Regions from separate parts of the Corynebacterium sp. UMB0012 genome, predicted to be linked through region 1. Evidence: predicted binding sites of a transcription regulator. Region 1 holds the regulator's gene; each other region holds the start of a gene.
The links. Region 1 encodes LexA, which represses DNA repair genes until DNA is damaged. Its sites were predicted from a motif close to CGAACANNTGTTCG; they were not measured.
Positions count from the first base shown of each region.

Region 2: the regulator LexA is predicted to act here: its motif matches at 2,744-2,757, upstream of QP324_RS05040 (SAV_6107 family HEPN domain-containing protein).
Region 3: the regulator LexA is predicted to act here: its motif matches at 4,128-4,141, upstream of QP324_RS00820 (HNH endonuclease signature motif containing protein).
Region 4: the regulator LexA is predicted to act here: its motif matches at 2,326-2,339, upstream of QP324_RS05640 (HNH endonuclease signature motif containing protein).

Region 1 covers NZ_JASOKQ010000002.1:108,727-114,231, reverse strand. Annotated here, with positions in the region: gene hrpA (ATP-dependent RNA helicase HrpA) at 1-1,569, shown strand, start outside; gene nrdR (transcriptional regulator NrdR) at 1,566-2,024, opposite strand; gene lexA (transcriptional repressor LexA) at 2,751-3,455, shown strand; gene QP324_RS01600 (DeoR/GlpR family DNA-binding transcription regulator) at 3,816-4,598, shown strand; gene ptsP (phosphoenolpyruvate--protein phosphotransferase) at 4,620-5,505, opposite strand, start outside.
Region 2 covers NZ_JASOKQ010000007.1:41,158-46,662, reverse strand. Annotated here, with positions in the region: gene rsmH (16S rRNA (cytosine(1402)-N(4))-methyltransferase RsmH) at 1-676, opposite strand, end outside; gene mraZ (division/cell wall cluster transcriptional repressor MraZ) at 835-1,269, opposite strand; gene QP324_RS05045 (DUF3040 domain-containing protein) at 1,720-2,118, opposite strand; gene QP324_RS05040 (SAV_6107 family HEPN domain-containing protein) at 2,228-2,659, opposite strand; gene QP324_RS05035 (GNAT family N-acetyltransferase) at 2,887-3,441, shown strand; gene QP324_RS05030 (polyprenyl synthetase family protein) at 3,492-4,571, shown strand; gene QP324_RS05025 (alpha-(1->6)-mannopyranosyltransferase A) at 4,580-5,505, shown strand, end outside.
Region 3 covers NZ_JASOKQ010000001.1:168,694-174,198, forward strand. Annotated here, with positions in the region: gene QP324_RS00805 (electron transfer flavoprotein subunit beta/FixA family protein) at 25-807, shown strand; gene QP324_RS00810 (electron transfer flavoprotein subunit alpha/FixB family protein) at 816-1,757, shown strand; gene QP324_RS00815 (cysteine desulfurase family protein) at 1,757-2,872, shown strand; gene QP324_RS00820 (HNH endonuclease signature motif containing protein) at 2,869-4,038, opposite strand; gene QP324_RS00825 (glycoside hydrolase family 25 protein) at 4,247-5,407, shown strand; gene QP324_RS00830 (spermidine synthase) at 5,388-5,505, opposite strand, start outside.
Region 4 covers NZ_JASOKQ010000008.1:61,930-67,434, reverse strand. Annotated here, with positions in the region: gene QP324_RS05650 (hypothetical protein) at 1-1,116, shown strand, start outside; gene QP324_RS05645 (alpha/beta hydrolase family protein) at 1,254-2,267, shown strand; gene QP324_RS05640 (HNH endonuclease signature motif containing protein) at 2,428-3,573, shown strand; gene QP324_RS05635 (NAD-dependent succinate-semialdehyde dehydrogenase) at 3,595-4,995, shown strand; gene QP324_RS05630 (alpha/beta hydrolase-fold protein) at 5,133-5,505, shown strand, end outside.

The sequences.
Region 1 (5,505 bases):
GACGCCGCCGCATACGAAGAAAAGGCCCGCCGCCGCGGCCTCATTGTGGACGAAGACACGCTCTTCGATTTCTATGACCAGCGCATTCCGGCAAAGGTAACCACCGGCCGCCACTTTGACTCGTGGTGGAAAAAGGAGCGCCGCCGCACCCCGGACCTGCTGGATTTCGATCCCGCTAAGCTCATCGATGACTCCCACGAGGTCACCGAGGAATCCTTCCCCGACCACTGGCGCAAGGGTTCTATCGATTACGAACTGACCTACAAGTTCGAGCCCGGCGATCCTCTCGACGGCGTTACCGTAATGGTTCCCATTCCTATGCTCGCCGGTTTGGATACCGAAGGCTTCGATTGGCTCGTTCCGGGTCTGCGTCTCGAGCTCGTCACCGAGCTCATCCGCAGCCTGCCCAAGGCCCTGCGCCGCACTGTCGTACCCGCGCCCGAATTTGCCGAGCGCGCCATCGACCGCCTCATCCCTTATGAAGGCTCCATCACGCAGCAGCTTGCCGACGTCCTCCGCGAACTCGGCGGTCAAGGAATCAACGCCACCGACTTCCAGGCCAGCAAGCTACCCGCCCACCTGCGGATGAACTACGGGGCCATCGATAAGCGCGGCAACATCGTCGACTCCGACCGCGACCTCGCGGCGCTCGTCCGACGTCAGGCCGGACACATCAAGTCCTCCGTATCCCGCGTCTCGCGCACCTCCGAGTCCACCGCCGTCAGCGAATGGACTGACGACACCCTCGGCACCATCGACGACACTGTTACGACCACCGTCGACGGCCACGAAGTCACCGCCTACCCCGCCCTAGTCGCTACCAAGGACGGCGTCGAACTCAAGGTCCATCCCACCAAGGCCGCCGCAGATGCCGCCATGGTCACGACCACTCTTACACTCCTCATGCGTGAGATATCCGTCAACGCCTCCCAGATGGTCAAGGGCCTGCCGTTGCAACAACGCGTAGCCGTCGATTCCTATCCGCACGGCGGCGCCGACGGCCTTGTGAATGACGCCCGCGTCGCCGCCATCCGCGACCTGATGCTCGAAGCCGGCGGGCCCGTCCGCACCCCCGCGGCGTTCCAGAAGCTTAAAGACACCGTTAAACCCCAGGTCCCAGGACGCGTACGCCAGGCCGTGGTAGCTATTGCCCCAGGACTCGCCGAGTACTCCAACCTGCGAGCGGAACTCGCTCATTGGGACGGTCCAGCAATCGATGACATGCGCGCACAATTGGACTTCCTCCTCCCCCGAAATGCCATCACTGTCCACGGCATGTCCCACCTGCGCCATCTCCCGCGATATATCCAAGCTATGCGCATTCGCCTAGAGGATATGAACCTTGACCCGGACCGCGATGCAGACCGCCAAGCCGAGGTAGATAACGCCAAGGCCTACCTATCCAACCGCCTTCGCAACCTCCCGGCCGGCCGCGAAAAGACCCGCGAGGTCAAGGACGTGCGCTGGATGATTGAAGAACTTCGAGTATCTCTTTTCGCCCAGCGCCTTGGCACAGCCCACGCTGTTTCACTCCGCCGTATCCAAAAGGCGGTGGACAAACTGCGCTAAAAGTCCTCGCGATCGCGCCTTCGCATCAGGCGAATCTCGGATTCAAAGTCATCTGCGCTTTCAAAGGATTTATATACAGAGGCGAAGCGCAGATAGGCCACTTCATCAAGGTCCCGCAGTGGTTCTAGGATGGCCAAGCCAATCTCGTTCGCGTTGACCTGCGAGGAGCCATGACTGCGCACGGTCTCCTCCACTTCTTGCGCCAGTTTCTTCAGGGCATCGTCGCTGACATCTCGCCCCTGGCAGGCACGGCGCACACCGCGAATCAATTTATCTCTACTGAAGGGCTCGGCCAGACCGTTTCTCTTCACGACAAGCAGCACGGCCTTTTCAACCGTGGTAAAGCGCCCCTTGCACGAAGCGCACTCGCGCCGGCGACGAATCGACGCTCCAGCATCGACCACACGCGAGTCAATGACGCGGGATTGCTCATTATGACAAAAGGGGCAATACACAGTGGTCCTTTCACTGACGTTGGTACGCCAGTAGTTTACTCATCTTCAATTCCGTGCGGCCACCGGGCTTCACCCCGCTGTATCCCCTAGTGCGCTACTGCAGCCTCAACCTGCTGCACGCCAGAAGCCGGGGGTTGAGGGGCACTATCTCCTTCAGCACCCGCTAGTCCCCCTAGCAATGTGCCCACAAAGACCGCGACACCAAACACTGCGCCCAATGCGTAGTTACCTGTGTTCGACTCACCCACACTGTTTCGGACCCTATTCGATCTGTTCCCAGAGCCTCCGACCGACACACGGTTCGAACGATAGGTCGTGCGATCTTCCACACGTAGAGTTCGAACATACCGAGAGTTTGTAGCACCGCGGGCCGCAGAACCGTAGCCGCGATCCACATCCCACACGGACGCAGAAGGCACCACTACAGGTTCGGCAGCGTTGCGAGTTACCAGGTTATTGCGAGAATTGATCAGCAGAGACATGAGTTTCCTTTCGACGACTGAACACACCGTAGGTGCCCCGAACGACACACACTGGCACCCAGTCGCCACAATGTTCGATTTAGTTGGTACGTTCGATTTATAGCATCGCTTCGAATACTTGTCCACCCCAACGCTCAAATCTCGAACATCTGTACTTTTCGTGCTACAAATGACGTGGGGCCATTTTCAACGCCGCCAGCCAACAAACCACTGATAAAGCCACCCAATCCCCTAGGAGCCAGCAATGGGCCGCAAGCCAAAGAAGACCACCGAGAAGACCGACTACGCTTCCCTGTCTGACCGCCAGCGACGCATTCTCAACGTCATTAGTGACGCCGTTATGTTGCGTGGCTACCCACCAAGCATTCGCGAAATTGGTGACGCAGCAGGCCTGCAGTCCACATCATCGGTTGCCTACCAGCTAAAGCAATTGGAAGAAAAGGGCTTCTTGCGTCGTGACCCAAATAAGCCGCGAGCCGTAGATGTTCGACACCTAAATACCGACGATGGCGCCAAGAAGCCGGGCCGCAAACCGGCTAAGCCTGAACAGCAGGTTCCCGCAGAGGCAGGTGCTGTTTCCTACATTCCTGTGGTTGGCCGAATCGCAGCGGGTGCGCCCATTACCGCGGAAGAAAACGTAGACACTTACTTCCCGATGCCCGATGAGGTAGTCGGTGGCGGCGACCTTTATATGCTGCAAGTGGTCGGCGACTCGATGCAGGATGCCGGCATTCTTGACGGCGACTGGGTAATCATTCGCTCCCAGTCAGTTGCAGAAGAAGGCGAGTTCGTTGCAGCGCTGCTCGATGGTGCTGAAGCTACCGTTAAGGAATTCCACCGCGATTCCTCTGGCGTATGGCTGCTCCCCCACAATGATGCCTACGCTCCCATCAACGGCGATGATGCGGAGATCATGGGCAAGGTTGTATCGGTATTCCGTAAGCTTTAGTCACCTGCCTAACACAGATTCTATAGCCCCGCGAGGTCCTCGATTGGCCCTTGCGGGGTCTATCTATGTGCACGCCTCTTTGACGCGGCCTGCGTCCCAGCCACCCCCATTTTCGCTCTATTTCGGACCCGGACACCTATAGAGACGAAAATCCCACTTTCCCACTTTGGCCGATAACCAGGTATTTCAGGGTGCTAGATATCGGATGCAGCTGTGCAAATTTTTGCTTCAGTCCGTTTATTCCCGATTTTTGAGACAATGGACTAAGCAAAACAACATCGCCGGATTTTTACTTCCGCAGAACGTGGCAATGTTTACCCCCACCCCATGATGCGATGTCTCTAGATTCAAGGAGGAATCATGTACGCAGAAGAGCGGCGTCGCCAAATTGCTTCTCTCACCGCCGTTGAAGGCCGTGTCAACGTCACTGAGCTCTCAGAGCGCTTCGAAGTTACGGCCGAAACCATTCGCCGCGACCTTGCGGTGCTTGACCGTGAGGGCGTTGTTCATCGCGTGCACGGCGGCGCAGTAGCCTCTCAATCTTTCCAGACCGCGGAGCTCACACTGGATACCCGCCAGCGGTCAGCCTCCGGCGCAAAAGCGGCTATCGCCCGCGCGGCCCTAGATTTTCTTCCCCAGGGCGGCGGCAGCATTTTCTTGGACGCAGGCACCACCATTAACGCGTTCGCAGAGCTCATTGGACAGCAATACCCGCAGGCGCAGTTTAATATTGTCTCCAATAGCCTGCCTATTGCGCTGTCTCTAGCAGGCAATGGCGTGCCTGATGTCCAGCTACTTGGCGGTACGGTCCGCGCGATTACCCAAGCCGTCGTTGGCGATACCGCACTGCGCACCCTGGCGCTGATGCGTGCCGACGTCGCCTTCATTGGCACCAATGCCCTCACCCTAGACCATGGCTTGTCGACGGCCGACTCCCAAGAGGCAGCCATCAAATCCGCCTTCGTCACCAATGCCCACAAGGTAGTGGTCATGTGTGACTCCAGCAAGCTGGGCAATGACTACCTTGTAAGTTTCGCCTCTGCCGCCGATATCGACGTCGTCATTACTGACGCTGCTGCCCCCGATTCCTTCGTGGAAGCGTTGCGCGAGCGCGAAATTGAGGTCGTGCTCGCCAGCGAATAATCCCCCGATCCTTCGCCTACTTTAGGCGAAGGACTCCATGCGTTCGACCACTGCGGTACGGGCAGCGTCAGGGCTTTCCGCATCCAATGCCACCTCGGCAAGCTGCTGGCACTGTTCCAAGGTAACTTCTGCCAGCTGTGCACCGACGCCCGCTACCGCCGTCGACGCTGCGGATAGCGAATTTACGCCCAAGCCGGTAAGCACGCAGGCCAACATCGGGTCGGCTGCCGCCTCACCGCACACGCCTACCGCAACGTTATTAGCTTGGCCCACGATGCAAGTGTGCTGAATGAGTCGCAGGACAGCCGGCTGCCACGGGTCGGTCAGGTAGGCCAGCTGTGGAGACAAGCGGTCCGCAGCCATCGTGTACTGAGTCAGGTCATTGGTGCCGATGGACACGAAATCAAGGTGCGGCATGATTTTATCCGCCATAAGCGCTGCGGCCGGAACCTCAATCATGGCGCCAGCAGTCAGGCCGCGCTCGCGGCACAGGCTAGCAAACCACTGGGCCTCGGTAGAGGTGGCAACCATAGGAGCCATCACCCAAGTCGATGCTTTGTCATCGCGAGCCGCAGCCGCCTGCGCAATCGCATCCAGCTGGCGGGTCAGCAAAGCCTCATTATCGCGTGCAATACGCAGGCCACGAACACCCAATGCTGGGTTTTCCTCGGAGCTTAGCGTGGCATAAGAGATAGGCTTATCGGATCCGGCATCCAGCGTACGCACGACAACCTTTGACTCAGGAAAGGCATTAAAAACCTTGCCGTAAATCTTTGCCTGCTCGTCCACGCTCGGTTCTTCACTAGCAGAGAGGAAGGACAGCTCCGTGCGGTAGAGACCAATGCCCTCTGCCTGGGAATCCGAAGCAATGCGGGCGGCGTTGCCATCAGCGACGTTGGCAAGCAGC
Region 2 (5,505 bases), on a different contig from region 1:
CGGGGTGCCCTCCGGTACGGCGGGTCGCAGCGGGAATGACATCATATAGCAGCTCAACGAGCCGCGCGGAGTTCTCGAAAGGCTCCTTGTCGCGCTCTTTCAACACGGCGGAGGCAATTTTTCCCGCGAAACGCTCATCACCGTAGGTTTTGAGGACGCGAGCCAAGTCACCGTGCGAATAGGTATTGAGTACATCCGCCGCAGTGATCCCCTGCGAAGGATCCATGCGCATATCTAGCGGCGCATCCGCTTTATAAGCGAATCCGCGGTCAGCTTGGTCTAGCTGCATCGAGGAAACACCAAGGTCAAAGAGCGCGCCGGCAATGCCTACGGTGCGGGCCGAATCAAAGATATCGCCCTCCCCTTCCGCGATGGCGCTGCCCAGCTCATCGAATCGTGCATTAACGCCGACGAAGCGATCGCCGTAGGGCGCAAGACGTTCGGATGCATTGCGCAACGCCTGCTTATCGCGGTCAACGCCAATGACTCGAGCTTTGGGGAAAGATTCCAGGAAGTAGCGGGTATGGCCGCCGGCACCCAAGGTGGCGTCGACAAGCACTGCCTTATCCCCCGCCGCTTCTACCTGGGGGCGCAGGAGATCGGACATGCGCTCGCGCATGACTGGCACGTGGCCGTGGTTATCCGACACGTCATAATTTAGGTCTTTGGTAGCCATGTCTCCCCGCAACCCCCTTTCTCAAATTTCCTGACTTCCAGTGGTGGAAAGCATGCGAGTGCGTATAGGGCCCTGTCCGAGGCAGGTTTCTGATATCGGGGAAGTACACCAGAATCATCCGCCTCGGACAGAGTCCTTACACGCACTCTTGTGCAGGCTTAGAGCAAGCCCGCCAGTACGTCATCGGCATCTGCTGCCGAATAAGCATCTTCAGTTTGCGACTGGTACTCAGCCCACGCGGCTGCGTCCCAAATTTCGAGAAAGTCCACAGAGCCAACCACAACGCACTCCTTAGACAAGTTCGCATATTCCCGATGCCCCGCGGACAACGTAATGCGCCCATGCCCGTCCGGCCGCTGTTCGTCCGCACTTGCTGCCAAGTTACGGATGAAAGCACGTGCTTCTGGGTTGGTTCGAGAAACTGCCGCAGCCTTCCGCGCGCGTGCCGCAAATTCCTCCCGCGGGTACACGGCCAGCGAGTGGTCCTGCCCCTTGGTGACCATGAGGCCACCCGCGAGTTCATCGCGAAACTTTGCCGGAAGCGTAAGACGTCCCTTGTCATCGAGCTTCGGAGTGTAGGTTCCGAGAAACATCCCGGCGTCCACCTTCCTTACTCGAAAACTCCGGATTCTCTTACTTCAGAATCGAGGCCCTTAAGCCCCTCTTTCCTCCGCTGCGCCCCACTCTACCCCACTTTCCCCCACCTAACCCACTTAAAGCGGCGTGTCCCTCAGATAGCTCTCGATTACGTGCAGCTAGATAATGGTTTTTCCAGTGGGAAGAAATCCCGCGAAAGGCCTTGACAGCTCACTACAATCACCCCACTCACCCCACCCGTAACACCAATATAATGCGCCCCACTCCACCCACCGACCCCATATGCTGTGTTATCGAGGACTTTTACCTAAGCCCATGGGGCAACTACCCCACGATTGCCCACCCAGCGCCTCATCCGTGGGGCAAAGTGGGGAATTTTGGCGAGATACAAAAGTGCCCCGGTTGACCCTCACTGGGTCAACCGGGGCGAACTAAATTAAAAAGCGCTAACGCTCCTCAAAGCGGCGACGGAAGTTTTCCTCCAACTTGCCACTGACTCCACCACTGCGGGACGCGGATTTCTTTGCACGAGCGCTGGAATAATGGCCCTGGGCGGAATGCCCAGATCCATCTCCGCGCAGCATCCACACACCTGCGGCAAACATCACCAAAAAGCCCGCGATAGAAAGCACGATAAACCACAGGCTTTGCTGCGCGAGAGCAACACCGCCGACAAGCATGCAAAGGCCAACGACAACGAGCGCTACACCTCGGAGGGTTACCGCACCGCCGGATCCGCCGAACGACGTAGGCTCAGAAACGGAAGCGCCAAACTTAGGATCGTCAGCAAGTAACGATTCCTCAATTTCACGGAGCGTACGCTGCTCCTGCTCAGAAAGGGACACTGTTCCTCCAACTAGGGATTGAGCTTCGGGCGGTAATGGTTCTACCTATACTAACGCCCAGAATAATCAGTATGTTCCCCAAAAGGTAGTGAGCGCCCCCACGGAGTGACTACGCAGCAAAAGCGCCGAAAGTAGTCCCTGTCTCACTTTCATCCAAAAATTGTGCGGCATGCTGCATGAGACCATAAACATATTCCTCGCTCGGCGCTTCATCCAGCCCCGAAGACACGCGCGCACGAGTCCGCGAATATCCCTTAAAGGATTCAGCCCACCGTTTGCCTTCCACACCGACGAGCGCTAACCGATCCCATGCACTGGAGGGAAGGCGGCGGCGCCGAGCCACGACAGATGCAGCTACTCGTGCGCCAGCAGTACGTAAAGCCGATTGGTACGCCACCTCTAAAGCTTGATCGAATCGTCCCTCAGCCGCATAACCGCGCGCAGCGTCTAATAATTCTCGCGCCTGGAAGAGAAAACGTGCCCGCTTGCCACCTTCTCGCCCAAGAGAATGGGTACGCGTTGCCGAAATAATCTGTGCCATTGCCTCTGTCCTTAACTAAATAAATAACGTCGTTGAACTGCCCCTGACCCTAAGCAAGCCGCTAGACATTTCACCCCCGAGCATAGTTCACCTGTTCGATTTAAGCAACGTTAATAGCTGGCCACACGCTTTTTCCAGCCTTCTTGTTCGATTTACTTTTGTGAATTTCGAAGAACATAGCGAGCCCTGCTTTCCCTCCGCCACAGACTTCTGGTGTCATAGGAAGAGTGAGCTTTGAAATTCGCCGCCTAACCCCGCCAGAATTCTCCCTGCTAGCCCCACAGTTGGTTGAGATTTACATCGAGGCAATGCACTACAATCCCGCAATCTTGCATAGCCGCATTTCAAGCTGGCGAAATGACGTGACCCGCCCCGGATTCGGCGCGCAGATTGTCACCCATGAAAATGGCATCGTCGGCGTGGCCTATGGGTTCTTAGGCTCCCCAGATAGCTGGTGGGACGCTGAACTTCGCCGCGGGCTCCGCCTACAAGGCGGGCCCACCGAAGAGCAGTGGGACATTGTGCGCAACTACTTTGAGCTGGCTGAGATCCACGTCTTGCCGCAGTACCAGGGGCACGGCCTAGGCAGAAAGCTTTTGGAAGGATTGCTGTGGAATGCCCCGGCGCGCTATGCGCTGTTGTCCACACCCGAGGTGCCGAACGAGGATAACGGTGCCTTCCGTCTTTATAGAGCCGTCGGCTTCTTCGATGTCCTCCGTGATCATCTCTACCCCGCCGATGCTCGCCCCTTTGCCATATTGGGCGCAAGCCTGCCGCTGTAAACCTCTGTTATTTCTTGCGCAGCCTAGCCGGTATCGTGTGGGGTGTGACTATGCAGAATATTCCTGAGCTTGCGGACATCCCCGGTGCGGTGCGCGAGGAACTCGCCACCTTTCTCGATCAACGCCGAGAGCAGGTGGCCGAAATCGGCGCCCCTGTGACCAAGGCCGTGAGCTTTTTGGAATCCTTCGTGCTTGACGGTGGCAAGCGAGTACGACCTACCTATGCCTGGGCGGGCTACCTCGCCGCAGGTCGAGGAGAAGAAGATCCCGCGGCCATGCTCCGCGCGGCCGCCTCTTTGGAATTTATCCAGGCCTGCGCCCTTATCCACGATGACATTATCGATGCTTCCAATACCCGTCGCGGCAATCCTACGGTGCACCGGGGCGTCGAAAAGCTGCACCGCGAATCGGAGTACCTAGGGGATCCAGAGTTCTTCGGCACCTCCGTGGCAATCTTGGTAGGCGATTTAGCACTGGTGTATGCAGAGGACATGTTCCAAGATTCCGGCCTGAGTGCGGCCGCTTTGCACCGTGCTCGCGGCCCCTGGCGCGGCATGCGCACTGAGGTTATCGGCGGGCAGCTCTTGGATATCTCTTTGGAGGCGGCAGGTTCCGAATCGGTAGAGCTTGCCAATTCGGTCAACCGTTATAAGACGGCCGCTTATACCATTGAACGCCCGCTGCACTTGGGCGCCGCTATCGCCGGTGCAAGCGAGGAACTTATCGCTGCCTTCCGCGGCTATGGGCACGATATTGGCATTGCCTACCAGTTGCGTGACGATCAGCTGGGTGTTTTTGGCGATCCCGCGGTGACCGGCAAACCTGCCGGTGATGACCTGCGCGAAGGCAAGCGAACCGAACTTCTAGCGCTAGCGCTCCAGCGCGCGGATGAGTCTGATCCACAAGCTGCTGCTACCTTGCGCAAGCTCATTGGCCGCACCTCAGATCCCCAGGAGCTATCGCGCTTGGCCCAGATCATCGCTGATTCGGGCGCACCAGAAGAAATTGAGCGCCGCATCGATTCCCTAACACAATCGGGACTGCAACACCTGCACTCCGCACAGGTAGATCCCGCGGTCACCGAAACCCTAGAGCAGTTGGCTATCAAGGCTACTGCTCGCCGCAAGTAGGTTGTGCCGTGGCAAAGACGTACTCTTTTCCCATTCCGCGCGCGCTGCCGCTAGGGCTATCTGCCTCCTGCATTTTACTGCTCGCGTCCTTCTCTGGCGGTGCCACCCGCAACCGTGGAGGACTCCTCGAAGCATTAAATATCGGCTTCTTGTCCTATGGACACGGGCGCAATCTCGGCCTCGCGCTGTACTGGGTGGGTATTTTCCTCTTAGCCGCAGCGTGGGTGCTAGCTGGGCGCACCATCATTCGCCCGCAGCTCAAAAATCCTCTCCCCGAGGGCGGCTTGCGCGACATCCAGCGCATCCTCATCGCCTGGGTAGCTCCCCTTTTATTAGCCGGGCCATTGGCCTCACGCGATGTGTATTCCTACCTCATGCAAGGTGCTATGGTTCGCGATGGCTTCGACCCGTATACCGAAGGTGCCGCCGTTAACCCCGGACCCTTCCTCCTTGAGGTATCTCAAGATTGGCGCAATACCACCACGCCTTATGGTCCCCTTCACCTGTGGATAGGAGAACTGGTCACCAGCCTGGTAGGCGATAACGTCACTGCAGGCGTGGTGATCTATAAGATTCTTTCTCTGCTCGGGTTTGTTACCATCGCCTGGTCAATCCCCCGCATCGCCCGCAAACTCGGCGCGGATCCTGCGGTAGCACTGTGGCTTGGTGTAGCTAATCCAGTCATTATCTTGCACCTTATCGGCGGCATGCATAATGAGTCACTCATGGTGGGGATCGTGTCTATCGGCCTGCTAGCGGCATTGCATAAGCGCTTCCACGCCGCCCTCATCCTCGTGGGCACGGCCGTGGCTATGAAGGCAACTGCGGTTATTGCGGCACCGTTTATCGTATGGATGATGCTCCACCACTACGCTCCCAAGGGCTCCAGTAAGTGGCGACAACTTGCTGTCTTTGTGCTATCTGGCATCGCCGC
Region 3 (5,505 bases), on a different contig from region 1:
ATATATCGGAAAGGTGAGTGCCCAATGCCAACTATTGTGGCTCTGGTCAAACACGTGCCGGATACGTGGTCTACCAAGTCTTTGAACGATGACCACACCCTGGATCGCACCTCCGTGGATAACGTCATTGATGAGGTTAATGAGTACTCCGCGGAACAAGCCCTGCGACTGCGCGACAATAACCCCGATGCGGGCTACAAAGTCGTAGCACTGACGATGGGGCCGGCCCAGGCCGACGAGGCACTGCGTAAGGCTTTGGCTATGGGCGCCGACGATGCCGTGCTCGTCTCCGATGATTCCTTGGCCGGAGCGGACGCGCTATCGACCGCGTGGACCCTCAACGCCGCGCTCAATAAGCTTGACGACGTCCAGCTGATCACCGCCGGCACCGAGGCTTCCGATGCCTCCACCGGCCTGCTTGCCGGCCTTCTTGCCGAATACCGCCAGCTGCCGGCCCTTACCGGCTTGCACAAAGTAGAGCTAGCTGACGGCACCGTGCAGGGCACCCGTGATGACGCGCGCGGCACCTGGGAACTCGAGGCGCCACTGCCGGCGATCGTTACGGTGAACGATAAGAGTGACAAGCCACGATTCCCCAATTTCAAGGGCCTGATGGCAGCTAAGAAGGCGGAAATCACCACCTTCACCCTGGCTGACCTGGGCATCGAGGCTATCGCGCCGACGACCGCTGTCTCGGCTGCTGAGAAGCGCCCACCGCGCACCGCCGGCGAAGTTATTTCGGAGCCCAACCCGCAAGATGCAGCGAAGAAGATCGCTGATTTCCTGTCCGCAAAGAACTTGATTTAGGAGTAGATATGTCGCACGTTTACGTACTAGTTGAGCACGACGCGGACAACCTCCTTCCCGTTACCGGCGAGCTGATTACGGCCGCGCGGGAATTGGGTACGGTGTCCGCAGTGGTCGTCGGCAAGCAGGCCGATAAATTTGATGCCGACCTTGCCGCCCTCGGCGCCGCACAGGTAGTTCAGGCAACGGCCGAGGATTATGAACAGCGTTTCCTTACCCCGGAGGTCGATGCCCTGCATGCGCTTGGCGCTGCGAACCCAGCGCCCATCGTGCTGGCCGCAACTCCGGCCAATAACGAGATTGCCGGCCGCCTCGCGGCTCGCCTCGCCTCTGGCGCACTGGTCAATGTCAATGGCATTGCCGCCGATGGCTCCGCCCAGATGAGCATTTTCGGTGGTTCCTATGAGACCACCTCTACCGCCGCTGGTCAGTGCCCGATCTACACCCTTCGCCCGGGTGCGGTTGAGGCTGCGCCACAGCAGGTGGAGGCACAGCCGGCGCCGATGCCGTTGCCGGCCGCCACGGCTAAAGACGTCAAGGTAACTTCCTTTACTCCGGCTCAGAAGTCCGCACGACCGGAAATTACCGAGGCCAAGGCAGTCGTCGCCGGCGGCCGTGGCGTGGGCGACGAGTTCGGGGCCGTCGTCGAGCCGCTTGCCGACGCCCTCGGGGCCGCAGTCGGCGCCACCCGCGACGCCGTCGATGAAGGCTTTTATGACGCCGCCTATCAGATCGGCCAGACCGGTGTTACCGTCTCGCCTGACCTCTACATCGGCTTGGGCATCTCTGGCGCTATCCAGCACACCTCTGGCATGCAGACTTCCGGCACCATTGTGGTGGTCAACCAAGACCAGGATGAGCCGTTTTTCCAGATCGCTGATCTCGGCGTCGTGGGCGACCTGCATGAAATCGCACCAGCCCTGACCGAGGAACTGAAGGCGCGCCAGTAATGCCGCACTACTTCGACTATGCCGCTACCCAGCCGATGCGCCAGAGCGCAATTGACGCGTGGGTGGCGGCGGCCGGCTCCCTGAATTCCGGCGCGCAGTATGGTTCTGGCCGCAAGGCTCGGTCCGTGCTGGATGATGCCCGCGAAAAGGTGGCTTCCCTCCTCGGCTGCGAGCCCATCGAAGTCATCTTTACTTCTTCTGGCACCGAAGCGGACAATATCGCCATCCAGGGGCTCTACGCGGCTGGGCAAACAAACCGCATTATTTCTACCGATATTGAGCACCCGGCCGTGCGCGATACCGTCTCTAAGCTGGAGAAAACCGGAGCGGTCGTCGATATCCTTCCCGTCGACCGTTCTGGGCACATCGCAGATCTGTCTGCCCTAGACACGCTTGCCGACGTCGCTACCTGCATGTGGGCCAACAACGAAACCGGCGCCATTCAGCCGATCGAAGAGCTTGCCACACGTGCGAATGCGACAGGCACGCCCGTGCACGTCGACGCGGTCCAGGCCGTGGGCAAAATTCCCATCAACTTTTCCGATCTAGGGATCACCAGCCTCGCCGCCAGCGCCCACAAGTTCGGCGGCCCCCGCGGCATCGGTCTGCTTTTGGCCAAGCGCAGTCCTGCTCCCCAGCCGATTACCTACGGCGGCGGCCAAGAGCGAGGTATTCGCCCTGGCACCGTGGACGTCGCGAGCGCTTCTGGTCTAGCTGCGGCGTTGGAGGAATCCGTCTCCGAAATCACTGCCCAGGGTGAGCGAATTACTGCTCTCCGCAATAAGCTGCGCGACGGAATTTTCGCCACCATCGACGACGTAGTGGTCAACTCTGCCGAGCCGTGCTTGCCTTCCCATCTGCACGTCTCATTTCCCGGTGCTGATGGCGATAGCCTCATCATGCTGCTGGATTCCTTGCAGATCGAGGCCTCTACCGGCAGTGCTTGCAGCGCAGGGGTAAACCGCATGTCTCATGTCCTCGAGGCAATGGGCGTAAGTGAGGCGGAAGGAATCGGTTCCTTGCGCTTTACTCTCGGCAGGCGTACTTCGGAAGAGGACGTTGACTACGTCTTGGCTCATCTTCCGGAGATCATTTCCCGAGCCCGTTCCGTCTAGATATTATTCCTTTCCTTCGCCGCTGCCCGCCGGGCGGCGATAGCTTGGCCTACCGTTAGCGCCCAGTTCTTGTTCTTGGGTGCTAGCGGTCCTTGGGGCTCATCGTATTCCCAGCGGCCATTGTCAAAGAGCCACACTATGTCCCCAGTATGCGGATCCATGATGTAGAAGGCACCACCATCGGTCTTGATGTTGTGGTGATGCTGACAGAGTGATGCCAAGTTGCTCCCCGCCGTTTTTCCTCGCTGTGCATGGTCAATTCGGTGGTCCTTTTGGCAGTTTTCTGCGGGGCGATTACAACCTGGCCAGCGGCACACGCCATCGCGGCCTTCCACGTAGGCGCCAATGAGCGGGGGAGTAACGTAGCTTTCGCTCTCCATCCTTCTTGCAAGGTCCATATCCCGCGTCTGGCTGGGACGCAGACTGTCAGCGGTCTCAGGGCTTACCCATCCGAATCCCCGGATAAATGCGGGAGCAGCCTCCTGGTCGTGGGCTCGGTACATATGAAGAACCACTTTTGCCCGCGACTCAATTTCGCCCAGAATCAATTTGGCTAGGGCTTCAGCTTTGGTGAGATTATGCTCTTCGGCTGCCTTACTGACGTGTTCATCGATGGCTAGCATGGTAGCTTCATCGAATTCCGCTGCTAGCCCGGCCTTGCCGCCGAAACTGTGGTAGGTGAAATAGGAGTCGTTCCCTGCATCAGGCTCTGTATCTTCATTGGGGTGTGGGTACTCAACAGCGATGAGGCCATTAAGTTTTCTCCGCAAATTCGTATTCGAAGGCAGTACCTGGCCGGGCTTTGTGGGGGTCAGGTAGCGCGCGAGCTCTTGGTCTATCCGCTCGAGTATTTCGGTAGGGATGTCGCCAAGCTTGCTCAGCACGGCGTCGATAGTAATAAGCCGAGAGAAATCCAGGAAGTAATAGGTTTCCTGGAGTGCCTTTGTGAGTGGTAGCTCTGCGAGTCGATATAGGGCCATTGTTATGTCTCGCGTGCGCCGCTCGCTTAAGCCCGTCCGAGTAGAAAGTGTGTGGCAGGAGATATCGAAATCGTCTTCTAGATCTGGCTTGACCTCTCTCCAGAATAGGTAATCTTGCTTTCTGATTTCTGTGGCTTTAACTGCTATGGGATCGTTGGGGTCATTGACTATGTAGTAGGCGTCCAAGATTAAATCCCCCGAATAGTAGAACAAGTGTGCGTAGCTTCATGGTGTTCATTTTAAGTCGTGTCCTGCCGCTTCGCAAGGGTTATGGGCAAATATGTGTTCTAAAAGGTTGTATTCCCAGAAGGGAGAAACGGAAGTAAGGAAAATTATGTCTAGTGGCGCGTGTTAAAGATGTGACTAGAGTGATTCCGTTGCTAGACTCACGCGCATGACATCAAAGAAGGCACTCCGAAAGAGCATTACTGCGGTGGTCACCGTGGCTGCACTAGCCGTAAGTGGTACCGCCGTCGCCCAGGCGGTGAGCTTCGGTGCACCTAAGGGCATTGACGTTGCAGCGCACCAGCATCCAGGCGGTACACCTATCGATTGGTCAAAGGTGCGTACCGACGGTCAGTCCTTTGCATTCGTGAAGGCTACCGAGGGCGGTGATTGGGTAAACCCCCACTATGTAGAGGATATTCAGGCGGCTAATGCTGCTGGACTCAAGACCGGTGCATACCACTACGCACGTCCGGCTGGCGACGCCAAGACTCAGGCGGCCAATTTTGCCGCGCAGATCGCCCTTGCCCCAGATCAGACATTGCCTCCTGCACTTGATATCGAGGTGGCGGAAGGAAAGTCTGCGGCACAGCTGGAGCAGTGGATTGAAGAATTTACTAGCGAGCTCAAGCGTCTTACCGGCCGCACGCCCATGATTTACACCTACAAGTACTTCTGGATGGGGCAGATGAATAACTCCCAGAAGTTCTCGGATATGCCACTGTGGCTCGCGGCCTATCAGGACCAGGCGCCCGAAGCGGTGGGCGGATGGAACGAGTTATCTTTCTGGCAGCGTTCTGGCTCTGGCAAGGTAGCAGGCATTTCTACCGACGTCGATATGAACCTGTTTAATGGTTCCAAGCAGCAGCTGCAGTCCTTCAGCGACGGCAATTACGTCGACGTCGGCGGCGCGCTAAAGCAGCTGGTTGTGAGCGATGGTCTTGATTTGAGCTCGGATAGTACACCGCTCATCGGCGCCATTTTGGCACTGGCGGCGGGGTTGATTGCGATTCCGCAGCTTGCCGACGCCGCCGAAAAGTCCGGCCTTGATCCCCAAGCGGCGGAGGGCCTGGCTGGCTTCGTAAAGACCCTGCAGGACAAGGACGCTCTCCCAGTGGAGGACCTGGGCGATATGGCCAAGGGCAACTTCTCTGTCAGCGACCTAGCTATCTTGCTGGACAATGCCGGTCACGTGAACAACGTGAAATCTGGCAACGTCTCCGAGTCGGAGGTATCGGAAGCTAAGAATGCCGCCAAGAATGCCGGCGCTGACGTTCCCGATTTCGATGCGGGTCAGGTAGCTACGCTGCTTAATCGCGTGCTGCAGTAGCACCGGTGAAAAACGCGCGGGTCCAGGACTCGTCTTTGTAATGGGCGGGCACGGCCCCGCCAAGGAGTGCCTTTGCCAGCTGGGCGGCTTCCATGGAG
Region 4 (5,505 bases), on a different contig from region 1:
CTGGTGGGAATCGTGCTGCTCGTATCCCACCGCTGGTGGAAGATTCTTGCCGTCGCAGTGCCGCTGCCGTTGGCCTATGAGATTTTCCGCATGGGTTACTACGGCCTGCTGACCCCGCACACGGCCGTGGCCAAGTCCGCGGCGGGTTCCGAATGGGGCAAGGGCTTTACCTACCTGGCGGATTTTGCCGGACCGTACTGGCTCTTCCTGCCGCTTGTCGTGCTTGCCATTGCGGGTCTGTGGAAGGCGGACCTGCGCCCCACGGCTCTGCGATCCACCGCCACTGCCACGTATCTTTTTGTGGGCGCGGCGCTCATCCATACGCTTTACGTCTTGCGTGTGGGTGGAGACTTTATGCACGGCCGCATGCTGCTGCTGCCACTTTTTGCGTTTCTGCTTCCGATTTTTGTCGTTAGCGTACGCATGTGGATCGTCTCCGTCCTCTGCGCGGTGTGGGCGCTGGTTATCGTTCTGCGCGGCCATCCGGTGGATCGCAGCATCTATGCGGATGAAATTTCCATCGTGGACGAGCGCGATTTCTGGACCTATGCTACCCAGCGCCAGGATCCTCCCATGCGCGCCGAAGAGTTCCTTGGTGCCAAGTTTATGGAGGACTACCAGGAGGGCATCGACGAGCTAGAGGCCGGCGACGCCATGACCTTCCGCTATATCAAGGGCGAAGATAGGTTCTCGTGGACGGCCACGCCTGCAGACCCTTCGCGCACCGATCCGCCGACCGTTTACCTGCTCAATTTGGGCCTGTCTTCCATGAATGCGCCGCTGGATATTCGCGTGTTGGACAATATTGGCCTCAGCAACCCTTTGGCAGCGCGCCAGCCGCGCATCGAGGGCGGACGCATTGGGCACGACAAGAGCTTGGATATGTCGTGGCAGGTGGCAGATTCCGCGGCCGATATTGACGAGATCCCGGCGTGGATTGATAAGTACGAGGCGGCCAAGGCTCGCGCCGCGCTTGCCGACGCCGATTTTCAGAAACTCTTCGCCACATACAGGGAACCCCTAACTTGGGACCGTTTCTGGAAAAATATTAAATTCTCCCTGACCGACGGCCGGACCCTCACTTTTTCTGCTAATCCCTCTGACTACCTGCGTTAATCCCTTTAAATGCAGACTTTAGGGGGAACCTAAGTTACACTATTCTGTGACATTGTTATCGATCCGTGACGTTAACGGTATACAGGTTCCGGACGATAGAACTTAGTGACAATCACCGAGTAGTTTGAAGGAGAAAGATGACTGCATCCATCAAGGGTCGCGTCCTTTCAGTCATCATGGCAGTTGCCGTAGCTTTGGGCCTGGCCGTCGTGGCGGGTTCCCAGCCGGCAGAGGCAGCCAACCGCGACTGGCTGCGCCGTGACGCCACTGGTACGTGTGAGTGGGACAAGGTCGGCTGGTGGGTCCAGCGTTGCGACGTATGGTCCCAGGCTATGGGCCGCACCATTCCGGTGCAGGTTCAGCCGGCAAAGCGTGGCGGCAATGCTGCCCTTTACCTGCTGGATGGCCTGCGTGCCACCGAGCGCACAAACGCATGGGTAAATGACGTTAATGCTGCCAAGACCTACGAGCCGCACAACATCACCCTCGCTATGCCCGTCGGTGGTGCTGCTTCCTTCTATGCTGACTGGCAGGGTCCTGCTACCTACGACCTGGAAAATCCGGTCAACTACAAGTGGGAGACCTTCCTGACCAGCGAGCTCCCTGGCTACTTGGAGCGCAACTTCGGTGTTGCCCGCAACAATAACTCCATTGCTGGCCTGTCCATGGGCGCTGGTGCCGCTCTGACCCTGGCTGCTAAGCACCCGAACCAGTTCCGTCAGGCGCTGTCCTACTCCGGCTTCCTGACTACAACTGTCCCCGGTGCACAGACATTCATGCGTCTAGCCATGTTGGATGCGGGCGGATTCAACATCAACGCTATGTACGGTTCCCTGTTTAACCCGAAGCGTTTCCAGAACGATCCGCTGCTGCTTATTCCGAAGTTGCGCAATACCAACCTGTACATCTCCGCAGCCTCTGGTGTCCCAGGCGCCGGCGATAGCCACTACCTGCCGGAGCACCAAGCGGCAGGTGCCGCACTTGAGGTCGGCTCCAATATCACCACCCGCGTGTGGGAAGGCGCCGCTCGCCTGCAGGGTCTCAATCCAACCGTGAGCTACCCGGCCCAGGGGCTGCACAACTGGGAGCAGTTTGGCTACCAGCTCAACCGTTCTAAGCCCCAGGTGCTTAACGTTATGAACGCCTGGTAATTCTCGCGGCCTGATCCTCCTTCCTGATGGAAGGGGGATTTTCTTTTGCGCAGCATATCGAACAAATATGCGTCTAACTATTGCGGGTGTCTCGGCATTGCGGTATTCTATGGATGTCAGTTCGATTGGGTGTGCGAAATTATTCAGAGGGGGAGATTTCGTGACTACTGCTACCGCACCACCAAAACAGGCGTATTTTTCTACCAATGACATGGAAGACACCGTGTGTGTCATGGCCATGGTGCAAAGAATTCAATCATGGCAACTGTTCCAGGCAGTGTTGCCACAGTTAGAAGACGACGTTGATTGCACGCTGGCCGTGTTGTCTAAGAGGCTCGGTCTTTCGCGATGGCGGGTATCAAGTGCGATCCAAGCCCACTTTCGGATGCGCGAACTGCCGCTTACTACCGCGGTACAAACGGAACACTGGATTTTGGACCTTCCGCGACTCCAAGTCATTGACGTGGAATTGCGCCCCCTCGGCGAGGGCGAAGCGCAGATCCAACTGGTTGATGCGGCCTTGGCAGATTTCCTCACGCCCAAAGACCCAGGACAGCATGTGCCGACGGAACCGGAAATCCGAAATTTCCTGCGCGGATTCATTGATGGGCTGCTGAAGCCAGATTTGTCGGCGCAAATCGAGCGTGCAGTGTCGGTGTCCTATTCGGGTGGACAAGCCACGATCGTGTTGAAGACAGATAAGGCCACTGCGGTGGCGATCTCCAGGCATGTTGATAAAGCGGCAGCACAAGACGGGGTGTCAAAGGCGGAAGCGCTGGAAAATCTGATCTTTAACCGCACTAGTACCAAGGTGGTGATTAACACCTATCGTACCGGCGAGGATCCCTCCCGCGTTTTTATTCCTAGCGCCGGATGGTGCGATCTGGGGGAGGACTTAGCACATGACTCTGCGGTGCGAACTCTAACCGCCAAGGACGTCGAAAAGTATGTTCCCTCAGAAGAAATACGTGCCTGGGTGCAGGGACGGGATGCGACCTGCCGGTGGCCAGGGTGTTCAATGCCAGCGCACTATTGTCAACTGGATCACCGAGTGGAGTACGGCGACAAAGGGCCTACCAGTGTGGGAAATCTGGTGAGCCTGTGCCAGCATCACCATAACGTGAAGACGGATGGTCGGGTGCGATACATCATGGACCCGTTTACCGGAGATATTGTCTGGATGTTTGAGGATGGTACTTACGAAGTGGACCGAGCGGCAGGTCCTCTCGCACCCCGGAATATTCATTGGAAGCTGACGTGGGAGCGATTCCTCAAGCTTAGGAGGGGATCATTGCAAGGCTTGTGAGTTGGGACTATACAGGGGCGCATGTTCGCTATTGAGAATCCAAACACAGGCAAGAGTGAAGACCAGTTTGAACGTATCGATGATTCGCAGCGCGATGACATTCTAGACCGCTCCACCGCGGCCTACGATGCATGGCGGACCACTCGCATCGAGGAGCGTGCTGCGGTTTTGTCCCGCGCGGCTGATCTTTATGAAGAGCGCATTGATGAATTAGCCGATCATATCGGCCGCGAGATGGGCAAGCTGACCCGTTGGGCCAAGGCTGAGGTACAGATTGTTGCCGATATTTACCGCTATTACTCCGAGCACGCGCACGAGCTGCTTGCCGACGAGTACCTGCCGGCACAGAATGCCGACAAGACCGTAGTGCGCAAGGAGCCGATCGGTCCACTGCTGGGCATCATGCCGTGGAACTTCCCGTACTACCAGGTAGCCCGCTTCGCGGCGCCTAATCTGCTGCTGGGTAACACCATTGTGCTCAAGCACGCTTCCATCTGCCCGCTGTCTTCCCAGGCGTGCCAGGACATTCTGGAAGAGGCTGGTCTGCCGAAGGACGCGTACATCAATATCTACGCTTCCGGTTCCCAGATGGATGCCTTTGTAGCGGATAAGCGCATCAAGGGTGTTTCGCTGACCGGTTCGGAGGCTGCAGGCTCTGCCGTGGCCAAGACCGCTGGCGAAAATTACAAGAAGTCCGTGCTGGAGCTGGGCGGCAACGACCCGTTCCTGATTATTGATGATCAGAACTTGGAGTGGGTACTGGATCAGTACAGCCTGATCCGCATGTACAACACCGGCCAGGCCTGCAACGCGCCAAAACGCCTCATTGTTCTGGAGGACTTCTACGACCGCACCGTGGAGTACCTGGAGAAGAAGATTGGGGACATGAAGGTCGGCACTTATGACGACGAGAATGCCGACATTGGTCCGCTGTCCTCCATCGGTGCTCGCGATGAGATTGTGGAGCGCCTGGAAAAGGCCGCGGCCAATGGTGACGCCAAGATTCGCGTAGGTGGTAAGAAGATCGATCGCGAGGGCGCCTACATGGAGCCTGCCCTGCTTACCGACGTCGACCCATCCGCCGACGTAGGCTGCAACGAGATCTTCGGCCCAGTGGCGATTGTCTACAAGGCCAAGGATGTTGAAGAGGCTATCGAGATTGCCAATAACTCGGAGTATGGTCTGTCCAGCTCCGTGTGGGGTACCGACCTGGATGCCGCATTCGAGGTAGCAAACCAGCTCAACGATGGCATGACGTTTGTCAACGAGGCGTCGGTAACCGCAGCAGGCCTGCCATTCGGTGGTGTGAACCGCTCCGGCTACGGCCGCGAGCTGGCACGCTGGGGCGTCGGCGAGTTTGTTAACGAGCACCTGTACCGCGTCAGCGGACAGGATAACCCGGGCAACTCCCCGGCAATGTAGCGGCGTGTCAGTCTAGCGTAAGTCTCAAGTTCAACTTAAACTTGAGCACACGATAGACAGCTCACGCCGCAGGCATCGGTCCGGGGGAGGGGAACCCTCGGAAAGGTACCGCGGCAAATCTTCAAGGATGTTTACCTATGCGCAAAAGCACTTCCCCGAGCAAAGCTCGCAAGGGCCTTGCAGTGGCCGCAGTACCTACCGCTATTGCCGTGGGTTTGGCTCTGCTGCCAAACGCCACCGCACAATCTTCCGTAGGCGATCTCTCTTCCGCAATCGGCGGCGATTCCAGCCTGTCCGATCATTTCGCGCCCAAGGAGCCGCCCGCTCGCACCCCGCTGAACACCGAATACCCGGATGTTAAGGGCCTGCCGGAGGGCGTGAAGATCAACCGCGTGGAGTACCTGACCAACCGCCACCTGATGGTCTACATCAAGTCCGCGGCTATGCCGGACAAAGAGCAGAAGGTGCAGATCCAGCTGGCTCGTGACTGGTACTCCCACCCGGAAAAGA